One region of the Cupriavidus sp. 22TCCZM01-5 genome, then DNA from elsewhere that is predicted to be linked to it. Evidence: predicted binding sites of a transcription regulator. Region 1 holds the regulator's gene; the other holds the start of a gene.
The links. The regulator FliA, encoded in region 1, starts transcription of late flagellar genes. The targets are predictions, from matches to a motif close to CTAAAGTTTNNNNNNNNNNNGCCGNTA.
Positions count from the first base shown of each region.

Region 2: a site for FliA is predicted at 4,721-4,747, ahead of AC3FNH_RS24055 (FliC/FljB family flagellin). Genes of this name have one in related genera too.

Region 1 is NZ_JBYOJR010000028.1:18,314-29,644, forward strand. It holds gene flgH (flagellar basal body L-ring protein FlgH) at 1-664, opposite strand, end outside; gene flgG (flagellar basal-body rod protein FlgG) at 675-1,460, opposite strand; gene flgF (flagellar basal-body rod protein FlgF) at 1,536-2,279, opposite strand; gene flgE (flagellar hook protein FlgE) at 2,308-3,603, opposite strand; gene AC3FNH_RS22945 (flagellar hook assembly protein FlgD) at 3,667-4,338, opposite strand; gene flgC (flagellar basal body rod protein FlgC) at 4,364-4,771, opposite strand; gene flgB (flagellar basal body rod protein FlgB) at 4,787-5,194, opposite strand; gene flgA (flagellar basal body P-ring formation chaperone FlgA) at 5,436-6,185, shown strand; gene flgM (flagellar biosynthesis anti-sigma factor FlgM) at 6,331-6,639, shown strand; gene AC3FNH_RS22970 (flagella synthesis protein FlgN) at 6,652-7,113, shown strand; gene AC3FNH_RS22975 (NAD(P)/FAD-dependent oxidoreductase) at 7,126-8,355, opposite strand; gene AC3FNH_RS22980 (flagellar protein FlhE) at 8,681-9,130, opposite strand; gene AC3FNH_RS22985 (RNA polymerase sigma factor FliA) at 9,130-9,846, opposite strand; gene AC3FNH_RS22990 (MinD/ParA family ATP-binding protein) at 9,938-10,732, opposite strand; gene flhF (flagellar biosynthesis GTPase FlhF) at 10,744-11,331, opposite strand, start outside.
Region 2 is NZ_JBYOJR010000030.1:59,141-70,471, reverse strand. It holds gene fliK (flagellar hook-length control protein FliK) at 1-430, opposite strand, end outside; gene AC3FNH_RS24075 (flagellar protein FliT) at 551-898, opposite strand; gene fliS (flagellar export chaperone FliS) at 900-1,340, opposite strand; gene fliD (flagellar filament capping protein FliD) at 1,372-2,850, opposite strand; gene AC3FNH_RS24060 (flagellar protein FlaG) at 2,899-3,270, opposite strand; gene AC3FNH_RS24055 (FliC/FljB family flagellin) at 3,385-4,623, opposite strand; gene AC3FNH_RS24050 (RNA chaperone Hfq) at 4,867-5,187, opposite strand; gene AC3FNH_RS24045 (methyl-accepting chemotaxis protein) at 6,071-7,957, shown strand; gene AC3FNH_RS24040 (MDR family MFS transporter) at 8,127-9,704, shown strand; gene AC3FNH_RS24035 (oxygenase MpaB family protein) at 9,717-10,649, opposite strand; gene AC3FNH_RS24030 (hypothetical protein) at 10,883-11,137, opposite strand.

The DNA of each region.
Region 1 (11,331 bases):
GCCAGCCCATGTTCTGTGCTTCGTCGATGTAGCCCTTGGCGGTGTACTCGATGCGGGCATCGGCCACCTGGGTAGACAGCACACCGTTGTCGCCGGTGATGGTGCGTGGGTTGACCACGCCCGAGAAGCGAATGAATTCCGCGCCCTGGTTGATGGCGAGCTGCTTTTCGCCGGACACCACCAGATTGCCGTTGGGCAGCACCTCCAGCACGGTCACGGTGATGGTGCCGTTAAAGGTGTTGGCCGCGCTGGCGCCGCCGCTGGCCTTCAGCGCGTTCGCGCCATTGATGCTCGCATTCGAGCTGCTGCTGAACAAGCCGGCCAGTGCCTTGGGCACGGCGTCGAATGCCAGCGAGGTACTGCCGGTGCGGCTCGCATTGCTGCCCGAATTCTTGGTGGCGTTGACGTTCTCGGTGATGACGATCGTCAGGATATCGCCCACATTGCGCGGCCTGCGGTCCTCGAACAGCGGGTTGCCGGCATAAGAGGACGCGAAGATCGATCCGGTTGCTGGACCCATCGGGCGCGGTTCGGCGCGCGCGGTGGTCGGCAACTGCACGAGCGGCTCGCGCGGCATCAGCGCGCAGCCGCCGCTGGCCAGCAATGCCAGGCCGGCCAGGCAATACAGAACGCGCGCGCCCAGGCGGGAAAGCATGTTGGCCATGGTACCTCCGTCAGCCCATCTGCGTCAGGCGCTGCAGCATCTGGTCGGATGTCTGCACGGCCTTGCTGTTGATCTCGTAGGCGCGCTGGGTCTGGATCATGCTGACCAGCTCTTCCACGACATTGACGTTGGAAGCTTCCACGTAGTTCTGCTGCAGCGTGCCCGAGCCATTCAGGCCTGGCACGGTGGTGTTCGGCGCACCGGAGGCATCGGTCTGCACATACAGGTTCTCGCCCATGCTTTCCAGACCGGCGGGGTTCATGAAGGTCGCGAGCTGGAGCTGGCCAACCTGTACGTTGTTGCTCGAGCCCGGCTGGGTCACGGACACTGTACCGTCGCGGCCAATGGTCATTGACGTGGCATTGGCCGGAATCGTGATGGCCGGCTGGATCACGAAGCCGCTGGCTGTCACCATCTGGCCGTTCTGGTCCACCTGGAACGAGCCGTCGCGGGTGTAGGCCGTGGTGCCGTCAGGCATCGCCACCTGGAAGAAGCCCTGGCCGATGATGGCCACGTCCTTCGCATTGCCGGTTTGCTGCGGATTGCCCTGGGTGTGGATGCGTTCCGTCGCGACCGGGCGCACGCCCGTGCCCAGCTGCAGGCCAGAAGGCAGCGTGGTCTGATCCGATGAAAGGGCGCCGGGCTGGCGGATGTTCTGGTACATCAGGTCCTCGAACACCGCGCGCCCGCGCTTGAAGCCGGTGGTGGAGACGTTGGCGAGGTTGTTCGAGATCACGTCCATCTGCGTCTGCTGCGCATCGAGGCCGGTCTTGGCAATCCAGAGAGAGCGGATCATGTTGTTCCTTGGTGTCCTGCGTGGCGCCGCGGGCAACGGCGCGTCATATGTTCACGGGTGGGCGGCGCGGCCGCTTCAGTTGGTCGAGAGCAACTGGTTGGCGCGCTGGTCGTTGGTGTCGGCGCCGGTGATCATCTTCATCTGCATCTCGAAGCGACGGGCATTGGCGATCATGTCGACCATGGCTTCGGTCGGATTGACGTTGCTGCCTTCCAGCGCGCCCGATACCACGCGCACGGTCGGATCGGCCTCCAGCGGCTGCGCGCCCGGCCGCAGGCGGAACAAGCCGTCATCGCCGCGCGCGATCGAGTCCGCCGGCGGATTCACCACACGCAGCTTGCCGACTTGCGCCAGGCCCGCGGAGGCCTCGCCCGGGCCACGCGCGGTGATGGTGCCGTCGCTGCCGATGGTGACCTGGGAACCCGGCGGCACCGACAGCGGGCCGCCGTCGCCCATGACCGGCAGGCCGTTGCTGGTCTGCACCTGCCCGTCCTGCGCGACCTGCAGCGAGCCCGCGCGGGTATAGGCTTCGCTGCCGTCGCGCGCCTGTACCGCCAGCCAGCCGTTGCCCTGCAGGGCGACATCCAGCGGGCGCCCGGTATAGGTCAGCGGCCCCGCGCGCATGTCGGCGCCGGGCGTCGACGTCAGCGTGAAGGCGCGCGTGGGCGATTCCTGCCCAACAACCGGCACTGCGCGGTACATATTGATCTGCGCGCGGAATGCCGGCGTCGAGACGTTGGCCAGATTGTTCGACACGGCGGCTTGCTGGTCGAGAATCTGCTTGGCGCCCGACAGGGCGGTGTAGATCATGCGGTCCATGGCAGCGATTCAGCTCAGGCAGTCGGAGTTATAGATTGACCAGCGTCTGCATGATCGTGTCCTGCGCCTTGATGGTCTGCGCGTTGGCCTGGTAGTTGCGCTGCGCGACGATCAGGTTGACCAGCTGGCCCGACAGGTCGACGTTGGAAGCTTCCACGGCATTGGAGCGCAGCGTGCCCAGGCTGCCGCCCGCAACACCCAGCAGGGCCTGGCCGGATGCGTTGGTGGCCGACCACACGTTGTCCCCCTCGGGCTTGAGGCCTTCCACGTTGCCGAAGGCGGCCAGTGCGATGGTGCCCAGCGACTGGGTCTGCTCGTTCGAGTAGTTGCCGGTAATGCTGCCGTCGGCGTTCACCGAGTAGCCCAGCAGGCTGCCCGAGGTGTAGCCATTCTGGCTCAGCTGCTTGACGTCATTGTCGGAGCCATATTGCGTAGTGCCCGTGAAATCGATCTTGGCCTGCAGCCCCGTCGTGGCGCCGGTTCCTGCCGGCATGGTGATGCTGGTTGCGCCGGCAGCGGGTGACTTCAGGGCCCCCGCGCTGTCAAACGACAGCGTGACCGGCGAGCCGCTCAAGACATTGCCGCTCGTGTCGACCATGTACATCTGCCAGTCAGTGCCACCGGCTACAGCCGGCGCAGTCACAGGAGGAGGTCCCGGATTAGTGACGGCGCCGTTCGCGACCTTGGCAAAATACGCTGTTACCTGCTGCTTGTTCCCCAGCGAGTCGTAGACGTTCATTGCCGTGCTGTAGTTGAACATGTCGCTGGTCGGCATCACCGCTGCTGTCGGAGGCGTCGCGGCGGGGTTGGCGGGCGTCGTCGCGAACGCGTTTGTCGGCGGCGAAAGACGCGAGTCCAGCTGGAACTGCGAGGTAATGGTCGAAGTGGCGCGCGGGTTCATCTGCGCATTGCTGATCACCAGCGGCTGCGGCTGCACGCCGCCGCCCGGGGTCACGCCCGCCGGGTAGCCGGTGACCTGCAGGCCCTGCATATTGGTCAGGCGGCCGTCGTCCTGGCGCTGGAACTGGCCATTGCGCGAGTAGTAGACCGAGCCGTCCGAGTTGGTCAGGCGGAAGAAGCCGCTGCCGCTGGTGATAGCCACGTCGAGCGAGCGGCCCGTGGCCTCGATATTGCCCTGGTTGAACGACTGCACCACCGAGTTCACGCGCGTGCCCAGGCCGATCTTGGTACCGGCGTAGACGTCTGCGAACTGCGCGGAGGACTGCTTGTAGCCGACCGTGTTGGCGTTGGCGATGTTGTTGCCAATCACGTCCAGATTGGATGCGGCGGCGTTAAGGCCGCTTACACCTTGACCGAAACCCATGGTAGATCCTTTATATGTCTAAGTGTCGTTACGCTGGCCGCGCACCTGCGCGGATCGCCGAAATCAGAGAATGCGGCGGACGTCGTTCACGCCCGCGGTCTGGCCATTGCCGACGTCGACCAGCACGCCGGACGAATCGCCGCTGATGCTCTGGACCTTGCCGTAGACCAGAGCAACCGGCTGCACCGAGCTGCCGTTGGCCGTGGCGCTGACCTTGAAGGTGTAGTCGCCGTCGGCCACCAGCGCGCCCGCATCGTTCTTGCCGTCCCAGGTGATGTCGTGCACACCGGCAACCTGCCCCTTCATGTCGATGGTGCGCACCACATTGCCGCCCTGGTCCAGCACGCTGACCGTGACGGAGTCGGCGGTGGAAGGCAGGTCGACACCGATCTGGCCCGTTACGCCGTCCTTCACCGACACGTGCGAACCAGGCACCATCACCGTGTGGCCGATCAGGGCCGCGGAATCCATGGCGCGGCTGGCGCTGACCTGGCTCAGCAGCTGGTTCAGCGTCGCGTTCATGGTCTGCATGCTGCTCACGGTGGAGATCTGCGCCAGCTGCGAGGTCAGCTGCGAGTTGTCCATCGGATTGAGCGGATCCTGGTTGTTCATCTGCGTCACGAGCATCGTGAGGAAGTTGTTCTGCAGATCCGCCGCGCTGGAGCTGCCGCTCTGGAGCGTGCTGTTGATGCTCGAGGTGCTGCTGGTGCCGTTGACCGAAGAGGTAGTAGTCATGTCGCGTTGAAGTGTTCCGTTGTCGTTACTGGCCGATGGTCAGCGTCTTGAGCATCATGTTCTTGGCGCTGTTCAGCACCTCTACGTTCGCCTGGTAGGAACGCGAGGCCGAGATCATGTTGACCATCTCCTCCACCGGGTTGACATTGGGCATGACCACGTAGCCGTCGGCGTTGGCCATTGGGTGCGTGGGGTTGTGCACCATGCGCGGCGGAGACGGGTCTTCCATCACGCCTCGCACCTGTACGCCGCCCACGTCGCTCTGGCCCGGCGTGGGCGCCATGCCGAAAATGACCTGCTTGGCACGGTAGGCCTGGCCGTCCGGGCTGACCACGCTGTCGGCGTTGGCCAGGTTGGACGCGGTCACGTTCATGCGCTGCGACTGCGCAGCCATGGCCGAACCCGCGACGTCGAAGATGTTCATTGCTGGCATGCGTTTCTCCGGCGCTTACTGCTGGATTGCGGCCAGCATGGTCTTGATCTTGGAACTCACCACGGTCAGGTTCGACTCGAAGTGCACGGAGTTGTCGGCGAAGGCGACACGCTCGGTATCCATTTCGACGGTGTTGCCGTCGACGCTCGACTGCAGCGGAATGCGGTAGGCCAGATCGGCGTCGTCGCGGGTCGGGGCCTGCGCCGGCAAGTGGCGCACCGACGTGGTCGACAACGACACGCCTTCAGGACGGTGGCCGCGCTCCATGGTCTGCGCCAGCGTGCTCGAAAAGTCGAAATCGCGAGCCTTGTAGCCGGGGGTATCGGCATGCGCGATGTTGGAGGCAATCACCGACTGCCGCTGGGTCCGCAGGCTCAGCGCTTCCTGCTGGAAGCGAAATGCCGCGTCGAGTCTGTCAATCATGTAAGCATCTCCGTGTGGAGCAACCATCAGGCAAACGACGAAGGGCGACCTTCTTCAGGGATCGCATCTTAGGTTCACCCCTGTCACGCCAATCGGATGAATAAGGACGGGAAATCCATGCAATTCGCAGGGCTTGCCTGGCGCCGCCTACCTACAATGGGACCCGTTTCCTTGCGTGCGGTCGCGGGTCCGGCTGAATCGGCGCGTGACTGCCGCACATCGTCCTTGCTGGGATGAAGACATGAAGAAAATCGATCGCGCCGCCATCAGGCCGGCGCTGGCCCTGCTGGCAGGAGGCGTCCTGTCGGCCATGGCCGGCGCGCCCATGGCCGCGCCGGCACAGGCCAACCCGGTCGCCGCGCAAGCGACCAATCCATTCCCGGAAGACCCGGTGCGCGCATCGGTCGAGCAGTTCCTGCTGCGCCAGACTGCCGGCCTGCCGGGCAAGGCCAGCGTCCAGGTACAGCCGCCGTCAGGCGGGCGCGCGCCGGAGTGCGTATCGCCCGACCCGTTCCTGCCGCCGGGCACTTCGCCGTGGGGCCGCATCTCGGTAGGCGTGCGCTGCGGTGGTGAGCGGCCGTGGATTCGCTATACGCAGGCACGCGTGTCGGTGTTGTCCGACTACTACGTCGCCGTGCGCGCGCTAGGCCCCGGCGAGCCGGTGACGCCGGCGGACCTGGAAGTGCGCCAGGGCGACCTGTCCACGCTGCCCCGGGCGGTGATCACCGATCCGGCCCAGGTCGTCGGCGCCGTGACCGCCAACCGCATCGCGGCGGGCTCGCCGATGCGCAGCGACCTGCTGAAGAAGTCGATTGCCGTGAAGTCGGGGCAGACGGTCACCGTCGCAGTAGAGGGCGACGCCTTCCAGATCACCAGTGAAGGCAAGGTACTGGCTGATGCGGCCATTGGCAATTCGGTGCAGATCCGCCTGCGCAATGGGCAAGTCGTGAGCGGCCTGGTGCGCAGCGGCGACACCGTCGTCCTGCAGTGACCGGCTGAAAGTGCACCGCTGGACACTGGGATGCAGGGCTGGCCGGCGTGCGACAATGCGTGCCAATCCTGCCGTCGTAGCGAGATTTCCCTAAAGATTTCGCCAAGGCGTCCGTAATGACAATGGAACCCAGCAAGGAACGCCCGTGAAGATCAACCACTCCACCTCGTCCAGGCCGGCCGACGCCCCGGCTGCGGACAGCACTGTGCGGCCGCAGGCCGGACAGAGTGCTCCCGTCGCCACCTCGAGCGGCGTGAGCGTGAGCCCGCTGGCCGCGCAGGTCCGTGAAATCGGCAGCCGCCTGGCCAACGAAACCGACGACGACATCGATACCGCCAAGGTCGAAGAGATCCGCCAGGCCATCGCCGAAGGCCGGATCAGGATCGACCCGGGCAAGATCGCCGATGGCCTGCTCGCCACCTTGCGCGAACTGGGCCAGGGCGACGTCCACTGATACCCGCCAGCCATGAGCCAGCCCCTGATCCAGAGCCTGCAGAAAGAAACCGAAGCCGTCACGGCGTTCGGCCAACTGCTCACTGAAGAGCGCGAAGCCCTCAAGAGCGGTGATTTCCAGTCCCTGAGCGGGCTGCTCACACGCAAGGTGGAGTTGGGTCAGGCACTCTCGCGCCAGGTTGCCGCGCGCGAAGCCCAGATGGGCGCGCTCGGACTGCGCCCCGGCCCGCAGGGCCAGTTGCTCGGCCGCCATATCGACCCGGCAGTTGGCGATGCCTGGCGCAAGCTGATCTTCGCCGCGCGCGGCGCGCGCGACAGCAACCAGCTCAATGGCGCGATTGTTTCCGCGCATCTGGACCACACGCGCGAAGCGATCAACGTGCTGCGCCAGCATAGCGGCGGCGATTCGGGGCTGTACGGCAAGAATGGCAGGGCAGCCGCCGGCGTCGGCGGCGTTAGCCTGGCCAGCGGCTGAAGCCGGCGGCGTTCAGTCGTCGCAGTACTGCCCGAGCACGCCGAGCCCTCGCTGCGGGTCCCTGACGAACGGATTCGAGCGATCCCACGCATAACCGGCCAGCACGGATGAGATCATGCGGCGCACCTCGGGCGTCGCATTGGGATGAAAGACGAGCTTCTGGAAACTCCCGGCGTACCAGGCATCGACAAACGTACGGAAGCAATCGACGCCTGACTTCAGTATCCGCGCATAGTCAGCCTCCCAGTCCACGGTCTCTCCGGCGAACTCGCGTGCGATGCATCCGGCTGCCAGGCTTGCGGACTTGAATGCAATGGTCACGCCCGAGGAAAAGACCGGATCCAGGAATTCACCCGCATTGCCGAGCAGTGCATAGCCCTTGCCCCACAACGATTTCACGTTCGCCGCGTAGCCCGCGATATGGCGCGCAGGCGTATCCCAGACCGCATTGGCCAGCAGGCCCGCCAGGGCCGGATCCTCGTTCACCAGCGCCTGCAGGCGTTCCGTGTCACTGCCTGCATAGCCGTCGAGGAAAGCCTTCTCCGCAACCACGCCCAACGAACAGCGGCCGTTCGAAAACGGAATGGTCCAGTACCAGACGTCGACATGCCGCGGATGAATGCCGACGCGGATCTTGTTGCGGTCGAACGTGCCTGGCATCACGCGGTCTTCGACATGCGTGAAGATGGCGCTGCGCACCGGAAAGCCCGATGGCGATTCAAGCTGCAGCAGCCGTGGCAGGATACGGCCGAACCCCGAGGCATCCAGCAGGAAACGGCTGGTGACGCGATAGCTGTTGCCGTCGGGATCGCGCGCGGTCACCACCGGCTGCGCGCCCGACACATCCACATCGGTCACCTGGTGCCGGAAGCGGACTTCGGCGCCCTGCTTCTGCGCTTCCCGGATCAGCACGTGGTCGAAGTCGGCCCTCTGCACCTGGTAGGTGGTGCCCCAGCCGGGCGAAAACTTGTCGCGAAAATCGAAATCGACATAACGATCGCCGCGCGCGAACGCGGCACCGTTCTTGTACTGGAAGCCGGCTTCCACTACGGCCTGCAGCATGCCGGCCGCCTCAATATATTCCATGCTCTGCGGCAGCAGGCTCTCGCCGATGGAAAACCGCGGGAAGGTTTCCTTCTCCAGCACCAGCACGCCAATACCCTGGCGACGCAGCAGCCCGGCCGCCACGGAGCCCGCGGGTCCGGCGCCGATGATCAGCACGTCGGCAACTTGACTTTCCATTTCTTCCTCCAATGCATTCAGCCGTGTCCGCAGCACATTGCCGACTGAAGCCAGTGACCGGGCCCTCCCGGCAGGAGGCAACGCCCTGCAGGATCCGATGGGATCATGACGGAAGAGATTGGCTACGAAGTGGCTACGAAGAGCCGTGAACACTGTCACGAGACAGCATGGCGACATGCTACCGAATGATCGGAGGCATGGAAACAGAACATTCCGGGCTGGGGCAGGAGGCTAATGTGATGTGGGCCCGGGCGTCACACCGGCGCCGGCGTGGTACCCGCCGCCGAACCGTCGCAACTGCCGGAAGGCCAGAGGACAGTCTTTCCTACCGGAATCCCACGATCACCTGATTGCTCTTGCCCTGCAGTACCGGTGCTACCGCACCCTGTCCGGGCAACCGGAAAGCAAACACAAAGCCCTGCGTCGCGTCGTCGCCATCGAAGGCATCGGTCTGGCCCTCCGACTGCGGCAGCATCACGCAGCGTTGGGCATTGCAAAGATACGCCTGCAGGTCCGCAGGAGGTGTCCCCACAAAGCTGTAGCGCCAGCGTACCGAGGTGATGACGCCCTCCGCTTGCGGCAGGTTGCCGCTCGGCAGGATGGGAGGAGAAACGGTGCGCTGGCCACGGCCATACAGCGCCGGTCCGTTGACCGACGCACTCCAGGTATGCCGCGTGCCGGCCTCGGGTGCCGCCCGCGCATCGGTGGCGACCGCAGCCAGCGCGGCCGCCATGGCATGCATGACAACCCGCCCGATGGCCGCCTGGCTACGCATCAGAGCAGCCCGCGCAACTGGTTGCGCAGGCGTGTGATGGCTTGTCCGCGGATCTGGCAGACGCGCGATTCGGTCACCTCGAGCACCGCGCCGATCTCGCGCAAATTGAGTTCCTGGTCATAGCACAGCGACAGCACGAGCTTTTCGCGCTCGGGCAGCCGGTCGATGGCACGGATCAGCGCTTCGCGCATGCCGTTCTCCATCAAGTGCGTGAGCGGATTGCCGTCTTCGCTGACGCCAAGGTGGCGGTCGAGGAAGTCTTCTTCGCCGGAGCGCTCGAAGTCCTCATAGTGCAGGAGCTGGCAGCCATAGACCTCGTTGAGTACGATCTGGTATTCGCCCAGCGGCATCTCCAGTTCCTGCGCAACTTCCGAATCCAGCGGCGCGCGGCCCAGCTTCTGTTCCAGGCCGCGCTGCGTGCGTTCGATGCGGCGCGTGAACTGGCGCAGGCTGCGCGACTGCCAGTCGTTGGCACGCACCTCGTCGAGCATGGCGCCGCGGATACGCTGGCTGGCGTAGGTCTCGAAACGCGCACCATGCGTGTCCTCATAGCGCTTGGCAGCATCGAGCAGGCCGATCATGCCGGCCTGGATCAGGTCATCGATCTGCACGCTGGCCGGCAGCTTGGCGGCCAGTTGCAGCGCGATGCGGCGCACCAGCTGCGCGTGGGTCTTGACCACGTCGGCCTGTTCGAGCTTTCCCTGGATCGTGTACATGGTGGAATTCTCGTGAATGCTTGCTTGCAAAGCCTGCCCGCGCGGCGGGCCGGCGGGTCAGGGGCGTTGTCTGTTGCGAACGGTCATGACGTCAGGCCGCCACGGCTGCTTGTGCCGCCGGCGCGGCCGGCTCGGCGCGCAATGGCCATGCGCCGACACCACTGGCGGCCCGGCGCAACGCGGTCGTGGCTGGCGCGGCCGGGTAGGCTTCGACCACGCAGCGCCCGAGCTGCACGCTGCGGGTCACCAGCGGATCCGCCGGCAGCCAGCCAGCACTGCTGATCTCGACGCCCAGATATTGCCGCGCCGTGCGTGCCAGGTTCCCGGTAATCGCCTGCACCGCGGCCTCGGTGGCCGCCATGTTGACGATCAGGTGGAAATGCCGGCACGCGTACAGATGGTGCAGGCGTTTGATGCAGGCATAGGCCGCGGTGATCGAGGCCAGCTCCGGGCGCATCACCACCAGCACATTGTGTGCGGCACCGGCCAGCGCCGAGAGCGCGCCATCGGCATCCGTCGCGGCATCGAGCAGCACAGTGCGAAAGCCGGACAGCGAAGCCATGGTTTGGGCCCCGTTCGGCAATGCCTGGCCAGCCGGCAGCACCGCGACAGCACCGGCCGGGCGCACGCCGAGCGCTGCCTCCAGCGTCAGGCGTCCCGCCTGCACGTCCGCAAGCGTTCCGGCGGGTTCCGCGCCAGAGAGCCGCACGGCGTGGCCTGCCGTGGCTTCATCGACGAGCAGCACGCGTTCGCCTTGCATCGCCAATGCCTGCGCCAGGCCCGATGCAATGGTGGTCGCGCCGGCACCCTGTTCGCTGCCCACCACGGCGATCCGGCGCGTCACGCGCGGCGCCAGCATGCGTCGCAGGCTCTCCGCCTGGTCCATCGCGAGCGTACTCACGACGGCACTCCCGGAGCCATGAGCTGGGGCAGCCCGGTCATCGCATCGTCCTGCGATGGCACCACCGGTTCCGCGGAACCGGCGGCAACACCGGCATCGGCGCTGTCGACGGCGTCAGGGGTGACGGCGGTGTCGACAGACTGTCGCCCCGGATAGTTCTCCAGCACGTCCAGCAAGGCCAGCAGCCGGCCCATGCCTTCGTTCAGCACCGGGCCGGCCACCGCCGCACTGCCCGGCTGACGCGTGCCAGTCCGGCCTGCCAGGCGAGCCAGGAAGGCCGGTGCGGTGGCCGTCGGCGAGTGTTCCAGGCGCAGTGCGGTCAGCCCGAGCTGGAGCGCGGCCAGGCCGCCACCAGCAGCGCTGGCGCCTTCGCCATCTTGCGCAAAATGATCCAGCGCATGGCGCAGCGTGCGGAGCTGGGCTTCAGCGCTGTCAGCCCACAGCGACCAGCGCGCAACATGAGCGGCCTGCCCCGACAGTTGCGGATCGCACAGCAGGTAGCGCGTCTCGAGCAGCTCGCCCGAGGCGTAGTCGACTGTCCTCGCGATCACGAGATGCGCATCGATGCCGCCTTCCGGCGCGCC
Region 2 (11,331 bases), on a different contig from region 1:
TGACCCATGCGGCCAGATGCGATTCATAGAACAGGCCGCTATGCTCCACCAGCCCTGCGAGGGCAGCCGGCAGGGCGGCGGCGGTTGCTGGGGTCGGTGGCGCGGACATCAGCGTTGCCGCGGCTCGCGATGGGCTATCCGCCGCCTTGCCGAGCAGGTCGAGAATCGTGCGCGCGGCAAAGCTCAGGGTTTCGCGTGTCGACGTGGTGGAAGCGGGGCCGCTGCCATTGAGCATGCCCCCGGCATCCTGCACCCGCTGGCCCTGGATTGCCGCGTTGCCGGCTTCGCCGGTGTTGCGCGGGTTGGTCTGGGTGACGTCGGGCGCCGGCAGCAGTGCGGCAAGCTTGTTGACCGACAGGGTCGGCCGCAGTGTCTGCGTATCGGGACGCGGTGTCAGTGAGGCGTCGGGAGGCAGGAGCAGGCCGGTCATGGTGAGAGCCAATAGGACGGGGAGCCACGGTAGCGTGGCCGGCTGTCAGCGGCCTGGAGACAGGCGGATGCCGGAGAGAGGGCGGAGCGTGCGCGCAGGCATGGCTACCGCCCCCGGGGATCAGATTGCCGCGCCGTAGGCCCGCCCGAGCTCCTGCTTGCGGCGCGAGCTGCCCAGCAGGGCTTCGAGTTGCGACATCTGCGGCATGACGATCTGGCGAATGGCCGCATCGTGCGCAAGAATGCGCTCGAGCAGGCGATAGCGGCGGGTGCGCTCCTCCGCCGACGGCGCCGGCTGTGGGCCAAGGGCACGCAACTGATCGACTTCCGCGACATAGACCTGTTGCAGCTCGCTCATTGCATCCCAGTTGCCGGCGCGCGCAGCTTCAAGCATCTGCTCGGAGAGCAGCAGCACTTCTTCGTACCCGCGGGTGACCGGACTCGAAGCTTTCAGTTCGAACGGATGCATCTCAGTTTTCCACGACGAGCAAGGGAGCCGGCGCTTGTGCTGGCGCCGCAGCCTGCGGCTGCTCGCCAATCTGGGCCCAGGCGGAGGCCAGGTTGCCGAGCAGGCCGTCGACTTCGGTCAGCAGCGCGGCGTCGTTGCGCAAGTTGGCCTGCAGCAGGCGCCGTGTCATGTAGTCATAGAGCGCTTCGAGATCGGCGGCGACTTCGCCGCCGGCCTCATGGTCGAGCGCGGCATTGAGGCCATTGACGATGATGTCGATCGCCTTGGAGATCGCGTTGCCTTTGGCCGGGATATCGCCGGCCTCCATATGGAACCGGGCGCTGGCGATGGCGGCGCGTGCCCCGTCGAACAGCATGACGATCAGCCGGTGAGGGCTGGCGCTCATGGCCCCGGTCTGGACTCCGACCTGGGAATAGGCGTTGATGGCATTGCGCGCGTACATGGCGATCGGCTCCCCGAAAAGGCTTGCTGGATTACTTGCTGCTCGACGAATTGCTCAAGGCACTGAACTGCTGCGTCAGGTAGGTGCTGGTGTTCTTCATCTTGGCCATGATCATGTCCAGCTGGGTGAACTGCGCACGGTAGTTGGCAACGGTTGCATTGACGCGGTCCTGGGTCGCGCTGTACTGGGCGCTGAGGTCCTTCAGGCTCCGGTTGATGCCGTCGGTGGCGGCCGTCAGGGCCCCCTTGCTGTTGGTCAGCGCCGTGATGGTCGTGCTCAGCTGGTTGCCGTAGCCGCTCTTGCCGTCGTCATTGCCGAACAGGGCCGCAACACCGCTCGGGTTGTCGCTCATGGCCTTGTTCAGCTTGGTGGTATCCAGTGCCAGCGTGCCATCGAGCTGGAACCCGATGCCTACCTGTGCCAGTGCCGTGATGGCGTTCGACCCGCTGCCCGGCTGAGGCGTGTTGAGCACGCCGCGGATCTGGGTCTGGATCGTGCGCAGCACGCCGTCGCCGGTGAGGGGTGAACCGGTTTTCGTGGTCGGATCGTAGGCCGACAGGCTGGTGGCTGCCTTCTGCAGATTGTTGTAAGCCGTGACAAAGGCCTGCACGCCATTCTGGATCGACGCGGTGTCGCGCTGGACCATGACGTTGCTGGTGCCGGTCTGCGCCAGCGAGAGCGTCACGCCCTGCACGGCGCCGCTGACCTGGTTGCTTGCGCTCTGGATTGCGATGTTGTTGACGGTCAGCGCCGCATTCTGGGCCGCCACGGTCTGCTGCAGGTTCTGCGTGCCGGCCGGATCGTTGGCAACCAGATTGGACAGCGCGTTGGTGCCGTCGCTCGACGTGACCGAGATGCGCATGCTGTTGGAGGCGCCGGTATTGTTCGAGTTCAGGACCAGCCGGTAAGGTGTGCCGGAGCCGTCGTTGATGATGCTGGCAGTCACGCCGGCATTGGCCTTGTTGATGGCGTCGCGGATGCCTTGCAGCGTGTTGTTGCTCGGGTCGATCGTGATATCGAAGCCGGTCGAACCCATATTCGCAGTGAAGCTCGCCCCGCTGTATTTGCCATAGGTCGGGCTGGCTGCGTTGGTGTCGAGCGTGCCGCCGGTGATGGCGCCGAAGTCAATATGGATCGTGCCGGTACCAATGGCCGCATCCTGCTTGAGTTGCCCCGTGCTAACCAGCGACTGGGCCTGGGCCAGGGCGGTGACGTTGACCGCATAGCTGCCAGCGGCGGCAGTGTTGCTGCCAGTGGCAGTCAGGGTACTGGTGTTGCTGGAGGTGGCGGTAGCCGCGTTGAAGAAGCTTGGCTTGGAGAGCTGGTTGGCCGTGCCCTGGAATGCGGCGAGCATGCTCTGCAGCTGGCCATAGGCAGACAGCTTGGTCTGATAGCTGCTCTGCTTTTGCTGGATGACCGTCAGCGGAGCCTGCTCGGCGGTGGTGAGCTGGTCGAGCAGCGAGCCAAGATCGAGTCCCGAGCCTACGCCAAGGTTAGAGATTGTTGCCATGTCTTCTACTCCAGTGTGCTACTTCAAATCCGGGCTCCGCCAGGCGGCTCAGGCGGGCTGGTTCACGAACAGTCCCTGCAGCTGGGTCATCGCATCGGAGATGCGCACAAGCTCTTCGGTGGGAATCTGCCGGATCACTTCGCCGCTGGTCTTGTCCATCACCTTGGTGATGACGCGGTGACTGGTGCTGTCAATTTCAAACTGGACGCTGACCGAGGCGGTACGAAGCGCGTCGGTCAGGCGCTCGAGCGCGGCATCGAGCGAGAGCGATCGCTGCTTGCCGTCCTGTGCGACTGTGCCAGGCTTGCCGGAAGCGGTCGCTTCGGCGGATGCGCCGGTTACCCGGCGGTCTGGCCACTCGGTCAGCTGGGTCGCCAGCGCGGCAGGCAGCGCGGACGAAGTGGTAGCGGCAGTAGCCATGATCGTCTCGACTCAGTGGGTTCTTGAAATGCTTTCCCAGGGCCGCAGCCCTGGGGAAACATTCCACGACAGCGCCGGGCACGAGGCCCGGCACCGGTGCTACGCGTCAGTCAATTAACGCAGCAGCGACAGCACGCCTTGCGTGGTCTGGTTGGCCTGGGCCAGGACCGAGGTACCCGCTTGTTGCAGGATGTTGGCGCGGGTCATGTTCGACACTTCCGTTGCGTAGTCGGCATCCTGGATACGCGAACGCGAGGACGACAGGTTGGTGATCGTGGTGCCCAGGTTGGCGATGGTCGAATCCAGGCGGTTCTGGATCGAACCCAGCGAGCTCTTCAGGCTGTCTACCTTCTGCAGAGCTGCGTCCAGGGTGGCCATCGGGTTGGCCGAAGCGCCAGCCGTCAGGTTGGCGGCGGTCAGCTTGCTGGTGTCGAACGTGAATGCAGCAGTGCCAGCGGTGGTGGTGGTATCGACGTTCGACATATCCAGCGCCACGTAGGTGTACATGGCGGTAGCGGCCGTGGCTTGGGTCATGCCTTGGTTTTGCAGCGCTTGGGCTTCGGTCGCGTTTGCCGGGGTGATGGCGACTTCAGCGAACCAGTTGCCATTCTTGTCCACCACGGCCGTGCCGGTGACCGCGACGCTAGCCGCAGCGATCCCCAGGGTCTGGGCCAGCGTGCCGCCCGTTGCCTCAGTAACGGTGTTGGCGCTGACTGCGGTCGTAGCGCCGAAGACAGCCTGGTAGTTTGCAGCGGTAGCGACGGCGGGCACGGCCATCGAAGCGGTACCGGCGAACGAGGCAGTCGCCGTGGCTTGCGGGCCATTCACATTGAAGCTTTGCAGGTTCAGGGTCTTGGTGCTGATCTCCTGCAGGTTGACAGCGATGGTCTGGCCGTCGTTTGCGCCAACCTGGACGTTCACCGGCTTGGCGGTCGACGACAGCACCTTCACGCCGTTGAAGTCGGTTTGTTGCGACAGGCGGTCGATTTCCGACATGCGCTGGGTGATTTCGTCCTGGATCGACTTCAGGTCCGAAGCCGAGTTCGAGCCGTTGGCGGCCTGCACCGACAGCGTACGGATACGTTGCAGGTTGTTGGTCACTTCGGTCAGGGCGCCTTCAGTCGTCTGAGCCAGCGAGATGCCGTCGTTGGCGTTGCGCTGGGCTTGCGTCAGGCCGTTGATGTTCGAGGTGAAACGGTTGGCAATGGCCAGGCCAGCGGCATCGTCCTTGGCGCTGTTGATGCGCAGGCCCGACGACAGGCGCTGGATCGCGGTGTTCAGCGACGATTGCGAAGCGTTCAGGTTGTTCTGAGTCATCAGAGACAACGAGTTGGTATTGATGATGGACGCCATAGTTGCGACTCCTATTTGCAGTGATTTACACAGTCCGGCGGATGCCGTAACGTTGGCCGACTGCGTTGCAGTGCTGTAGTGCCTCCGTTGCAAAGGTTATCGACCACGCTTTGCAAAGGTTTAGAGTGATCTTTGCAGCGTCTTGGCGTGCAGGACCAATGCCAGGCGCGACGTTTGCAAGCCGTTGCCAGTGGCCCCTGGGCTTGAAAATTTCTTGGGGGAGCGCCGCGTTCCGCGGCGGGGTCAGCGCCGCCGGCGCTTGCGCGGCATATAGATAGGCACGAAATCCGGCGATGTGTCCGTTTCGGGCGCCGGCGCGGCCTCGCCGTACGGGTGGACCGGTGTGATCATGGCAATGGCGTGCTTGTATACGACAAGCGGCTTGCTGTCGTGCACGTCCTTCGCGAGCATCAGCAAATAGTCGTCCAGGGCGATCACCACGCCTTGCAGCCGGGTGCCATTGCACAGATAGACGACAACCGGAGCGCGGCTGACAGCATGGGGCGCAAGTTGCTGGTGCTGCAGCTTCCGGCTGTTTCGCGGGGGCCTGGTTTCCTTCTTCACAACGACTCCGGAAGAGCCCGCATGGGTTCTGGCGGCTGATGGCGGTCCGCCGACTACTAGTACTGTTAACTAGTATGGTCCTGTCAGCGCGATGGGCGAAACATTCGCTCCCGGTACCGGCAACAGGCGCAGGCCCCGTGTGCGCCGCGGCGTGCGCCGGATCCGGACGTGGGTCCTTGTCTTTCACGCGCTTGCCGGCGACCGGTGCGGCCAGGTGAGAAGGGGAATACTTCAGGGACGAGAGTAACAAATTTTTACAAACACCGACGGATCGATTCCTCGTCAATGAACTAGAGGTTTTGCTCTAGATAATTTGTTGCATTTTCTAACTCGTTCGAGTTATGGGTCTGTCGACCGAGGCCGACAGACCGGCCGAAGACTTCCTGAAATGCTTACAAACTGGCGATTTGCACATAAGTGTGCACTGACATAGGATGATCCCGAAACTCCGGCCCCAGGCCGAACGGCGCCGAGAAGTGGCTTTCTATGCGCATTCAATTGGGGCCTTTACTGATAGAAGCGGGATTTACACCTCATGTAAGCACGTTTATATTCATACCAGAGCTAACTGGCTCTGAAGCAGTCCTGGAAAGCCTACGAGCACCCCGCGCGTGGGCTTCTTTTTTTGGGGGCCCACGTCGAACCGGCTACGCCTCTCGGCGCACCGCTGCCGTGTGACCGCCGGGATGCCTGGCAGGATTAAAAGGCACAGTCCGAGGCGCCCATCGGACGAAATGCGGGCACTTTCCCCCTCAATTCCAAATTCCCTTCAAGAAGTGTTCGGTCATCGCCGATAGGCAGCCGTGCGGCGGTTGTGAGCGGCAACGATCCCGTGCGCGCACACGACAAGAAAATTGATCACGGAATGTCCGGAGGGAGTGAGATGGCCTGGTTGAGAAACCTTGGCATAGGGACCCGCCTGTCCCTGGCCTTTACGCTGGTGGTGCTGCTGCTGGTCGGTGTCGCGGTATATGGCGTGGCCTCGCTGGCGGGCATGAATGCCTCCATGCACCTGACCGTGGAGGGGCGCCTGCTCAAGGTGATCGACCTGGGCCACGTCAAGGAAAATGCGCTGGAAATCGGCGTGATGGTGCGCGATGCCGCCCTGACCGAAGATTCCGCGCTGGTCCAGCGGAATACGCAGCGTATCGACGGCATGCGCAAGGAGATGGGCGGCACGCTCGATGCGCTGGGCAAGCTGATCGCGGCTTCCGGCCGTGCCGACCTGCAGAAGACCTTTTCCGATCTAGTCACCGCGCGCGAAGGGTATAACGGCCAGCTGGACATGGTGCTGCGCCAGTTGGGCTCGGGCGAGTTCGTCGGAGCGCGCGCGGCGCTGGTGGCGACCCTGCCCGCGGCGCAAGGCCCCTATTTCGGGAAGCTCGACGAGATCATGGCCGGCGGCCGCAACCTGTCCCTGGCCGCGGTCAAGCAGGCCGACGAAGGTTTCGCCTGGGCCCGCAGCGTGCTGCTGGGCCTGACGGCGCTGGCGGTGCTGCTTGCCGTGGTGATGGGAACGGCCATCACGCGGTCAATCACCGGCCCCGCGCGCGAAGCGCTTGAGGCCGCCGAGGCGCTGGCCACCGGCAACCTGCGCCACGCGTTCCATGTGCGCAGCGGCGATGAAATGGGCCGCATGCTGGCGGCGCTCGAACGTGCCTTCCGCCACCTGGCGGCACTGGTGCATGGCATCCAGCAGGCCTCCGGCTCGATTGACGGCGCCACGCGCGAGATCGCCCGCGGCAACACCGACCTGTCCCAGCGCACGGAACAGCAGGCGGCTTCGCTGGAACAGACCGCAGCCTCGATGGAGCAGCTCACTTCCACGGTACGCCAGAACGCCGACAACGCCAGGCAGGCCAACCAGCTCGCGGTCAATGCGTCGGATGTGGCCAGCGAAGGCGGGCGCGTCGTGCGCGACGTGGTGCAGACCATGGACAGCATCTCCAAATCGTCCACGCAGGTGGCGGAGATCACTGGCGTCATCGAGAGCATCGCGTTCCAGACCAATATCCTGGCGCTCAATGCCGCGGTGGAAGCGGCGCGCGCCGGGGAGCAGGGCCGCGGCTTCGCGGTGGTGGCCTCCGAAGTCCGTAACCTCGCCCAGCGCTCGTCGGCCGCGGCCAAGGAGATCGCCGAGCTGATCGGCGGCTCGGTGCGGCAGGTGCAGGACGGTGCACGCCAGGCCGAGCAGGCCGGCAAGACCATGGACGACATCGTCGGCGCGGTGCGCCGCGTGACGGACATCATGGGCGAGATTTCCGCGGCCAGCTCGGAGCAGACTTCGGGCATCGAGCAGGTCAGCCTGGCCGTCACGCAGATGGAAAGCATGACCCAGCAGAATGCCGCGCTGGTGGAGCAGGCCGCCGCCGCCGCGGAGAGCCTGATGCAGCAGGCCGGCGGCCTGGTGAGCGAGGTGGGCCGGTTCGACGTCGCCCAGAACTCTGCCGCGGGCCATGCGTCGGCCGCCGCCACGCCGGCCCGGCAGCTGGAACCCGCGCCGGCGCCGCCGCAGCCGGCACCGGCAGCACGTGCCGTACCGGCACGCAGCACCCGTGCGCCAGCCGTGCCGGCGGCGGTGCGTCCGCCAGTGCAGCGCAAGGCGACGCCACAGCCGGTGCTGGCCAGGCGCGCACCTGCGCAGCCGGCAACACAGCGCCAGCCTGTCGCACGTCAGCGCCAGGAACCGGTGCTCAAGTCCGGGGCGCGCCGGGTTGCGGCGCCCAGCCAGCCGGCCATGGCCGATAGCGGCGACTGGGAAACCTTCTGACCCGGCTGCGGCGCCGCGCCACAGACCATGCGCGCCGGGCCGCGCCGGCGCCAATGTCGCAAAGCGCCTACAATGGCCGCTCTTCCTGATCTTCGAAGCAAGAGCAGGCCGGTCCACCTGGCGCATGCGGCGCCCGTCGCGGCGGCCATGCCTGCCGCCGCTGGTGCCGATGACCGCCGTTCCCTCCCAGCCGCCCCGCGCGGCAGATGCTCCACCCCCGTCCTCTTCGACCTCCTCGACCGCGGCGCCTCAGCCGCCGGTGATGCAGATCCTGTTCGGCCTGATGCTCGCCATCCTGCTGGGCGCGCTCGAACAGTCGATCGTCGCCGTGGTACTGCCCGAGATTGCCTTGCAGCTGCGCGGCTTCGAGGACATGGCCTGGGTCATCTCCGCTTACCTCGTGGCCTCGACCGTGGCCACGCCGATCTACGGCAAGCTGTCGGACGTGCTGGGCCGGCGCTCGGTCCTGTCCTTCGCGATCGTGCTGTTCCTGCTGGCCTCGGTGGTCTGCGCGCTGGCCCAGACCATGCCGCAGCTGATCGCAGCGCGGATCCTGCAGGGCCTGGGCGGGGGCGGGCTGATCTCGGTGTCGCAGGCCGCCATTGCCGACGTGGTGCCGCTGCGCGAGCGGGGGCGCTACCAGGGCTACGTGAGCGGCGTGTGGGCGGTAGCCAGCATGGCCGGGCCCGTGATCGGCGGCTACCTCGCGCATTACCTGTCCTGGCGCTGGATCTTCTGGATCAACCTTCCGCTGGGCCTGCTGGCGCTGGTGGTGGTGCGGCGGGCGCTGCGCTTCCTGCCTGTCAGCGGCCGGCGCCATCGCATCGATTACCTCGGCGCGCTGCTGTTCGGTGGCGGGCTCAGTGGCGTGCTCGTGTTCCTCACACGGCTGGGGCAGGGCCAGTCGCCGCTGCGCACCGATTCACTTGCCCTGCTGGTCGCCGGGGTGGCCGCGCTGGCGCTGTTCCTCTGGCAGGAGCGGCGCGCGGCCGACCCGGTGATTCCGCTCGCCATGCTGCGCGTGCCGACCGTGGCCATCTGCTGCGCCACGCTGTTCTTCTGCTTTTTCCAGCTGATCGCGATGTCGGTGCTGCTGCCGCTGCGCTTCCAGGTCGTGGGCGGCGCGCAGGCGGATGCTGCCGCGCTGCGGCTGGTGCCGCTTACGCTGGCGATTCCGTTCGGCGCGTTCGCGGCGGGGCGGCTGATGTCCTGGACCGGCCGCTACAAGCCGCTGCAGATGGCGGGTGCCTGCGTGGCGCCGCTGGCCATCGTGGCGCTGGCCTTTGTCGACCCGGTTGCGGTATGGCTGAGCGCGCTGGTGATGGTGGCCCTCGGGTTCGCCATCGGCCTGCAGTTGCCGAGTGGCCTGGTTGCCACGCAGAACGCCGTGCCGCCGCAGCAGGTGGGGATTGCCACGGCGCTGACGTCGTTTTCGCGCATGCTCGGCGGGGCGGTGGGCGTGGCGGTGCTGACCACGCTGCTGATCGCACTGTTGCGCCACGGCGGCATGACGGTGACGGACTTGTCCGGCGGCGAAGACGTGCTCATGAGCATGTTCCACCGGGCGCTGGCGGCCGACACGCCGGCGGCAGAGGCGGCAGCGGTGCGCGCAGCCGCCGAGCGCGCGTTCCGGCTGCTGTTCCTGCTGAGCGCGGCCGTGTCGCTGCTGTCGCCATTCCTGGTCGTGCGCCTGCGCGAAGCCACGCTGCGCGGCAGCCCTGCCGCGGCCTCGGCGGCGGCCGAGTAGCCTGACGCCGGCTCAGGCGCCGCGCGCCACCCGCCGCCGCGCGCGCGCGGCCAGTCCCGCACCGAGCGCCCAGCGCAGTGTCGGCGCCAGCACGCGCATTCCAGCCAGCGACGCGGGGCGTCGGATCGACGGGCGATCCAGGTTCAGCATCTGGCGCGCCCAGTCGGGCAGCAGCGCAATGCCCGCGTAGGCCATCACGCGCACCGCCGGGACCAGCATCGGGTTGGCGACGGGTAATTTCATCACGAGCCGCGCTACCTCGCGCGTGCGCGCGCTGGCTTCGAGCTGGGGGCGCATGGCTTCCAGATAGGCCGCCACCGCCGCGCGCGAGCGCGGGACGGCGGTGGCGCCGAGCCGTTCGGCAATCTGCGCAACCTCGTCGTAGTAGCGGTCCTGCTCGGCCTCGCTCAGTGGTCCCACATAGCGCAGGTAGCCGGCCAGGAAGCTGGAGACTTCCGCCACGTGCACCCATGTCAGCAATGCCGGGTCGTCGGCGGCGTAGGGCCTGCCGTCCGGCGCGCTGCCGCTGACGTGCGCGTGGATGCGCCGCACGCGGTCGATCAGTGCCAGGGCGTCCGCGCGGCTGCCATAGGTCGTACCCGCGATGAACTGCGCGGTGCGCCCCAGCCGGCCCTGCATATCGGCGCGAAAGGTCGAATGGTCCCAGACGCCGGCCAGCGCCAGCGGGTGCAGCGTCTGCATCAGCAGGGCGCTGACGCCGCCGGCGAGCATGGCCGGGAAATCGGCATGCACGCGCCAGCAGACCGCGTCGGGGCCAAATAGCCCGGGGTCGCCGGGCGGGTTGTCGTAGTCGAGCGTCAGGCCTGAGTTGCTGCGCGTGAGTGCGCGTACCTGCGCCCCGGCCGTGGTGCGCAGGCGGCTGGAAATGCGGTCGAGATACTGGCCCTGGCGGCGACCCGCCGCCGGATCGGTGGAAGCTGGCAAAGGTGGCTGGATGCGTTGCGAGTCACGGTCAGAATACACGGGAAGACGCGAACGTGTAGGTCCCACCGCGCAATCGCCGTGGCCGGTGCAGGTACAAAAGAACAAAAAGAGCCGGAATCCCGAAGAACTCCGGCTCATTCAAATCCCGGCTTCTGGCAACACCGCATGTTGCTGCCCGCCCGGAGAAACATGGCGTTGGCACCGGGGATCGGCGCCCATCAGCCATATCAGCCTCACGGCTGGCGTTGACCGCCCGAGCCTCCCTGTCCCTGCTGATGGCCCTGCTGCGAGCCCTTGCCGCTTTCCTGCTGCTGCTGGCCGCTACCCTTGTCCTGATTACCCATTTGTCCGCCGCCAGAGCGTTGGCCCTGGTTGGAACCTTGCTGGCCGCTGCGTTGGCCGCTTTGCGACTGCTCCTGCTGCCGCTGGCCCTGTTGACCCTGTTGGCCCTGCTGCGATTGCCCCGGCTGCTGTTGCTGCTGTCCCATTGCTGTCTCCATAACGCGGCGAACTGCCGCGTGAAGCTTTGCCGCAAGCCGCATGCCAGGCCCGGCGACGCCGCTGGTGGCGGGATTCCGCTGGATGGCGGCGACGGCTTGCCTCCGGATTTACAAAGCGCTGCTCTGATTTACACAGCCACGGGCCGGTTGCGCAGCCGGCACCGCGCCAGGCGCCGGCCGGC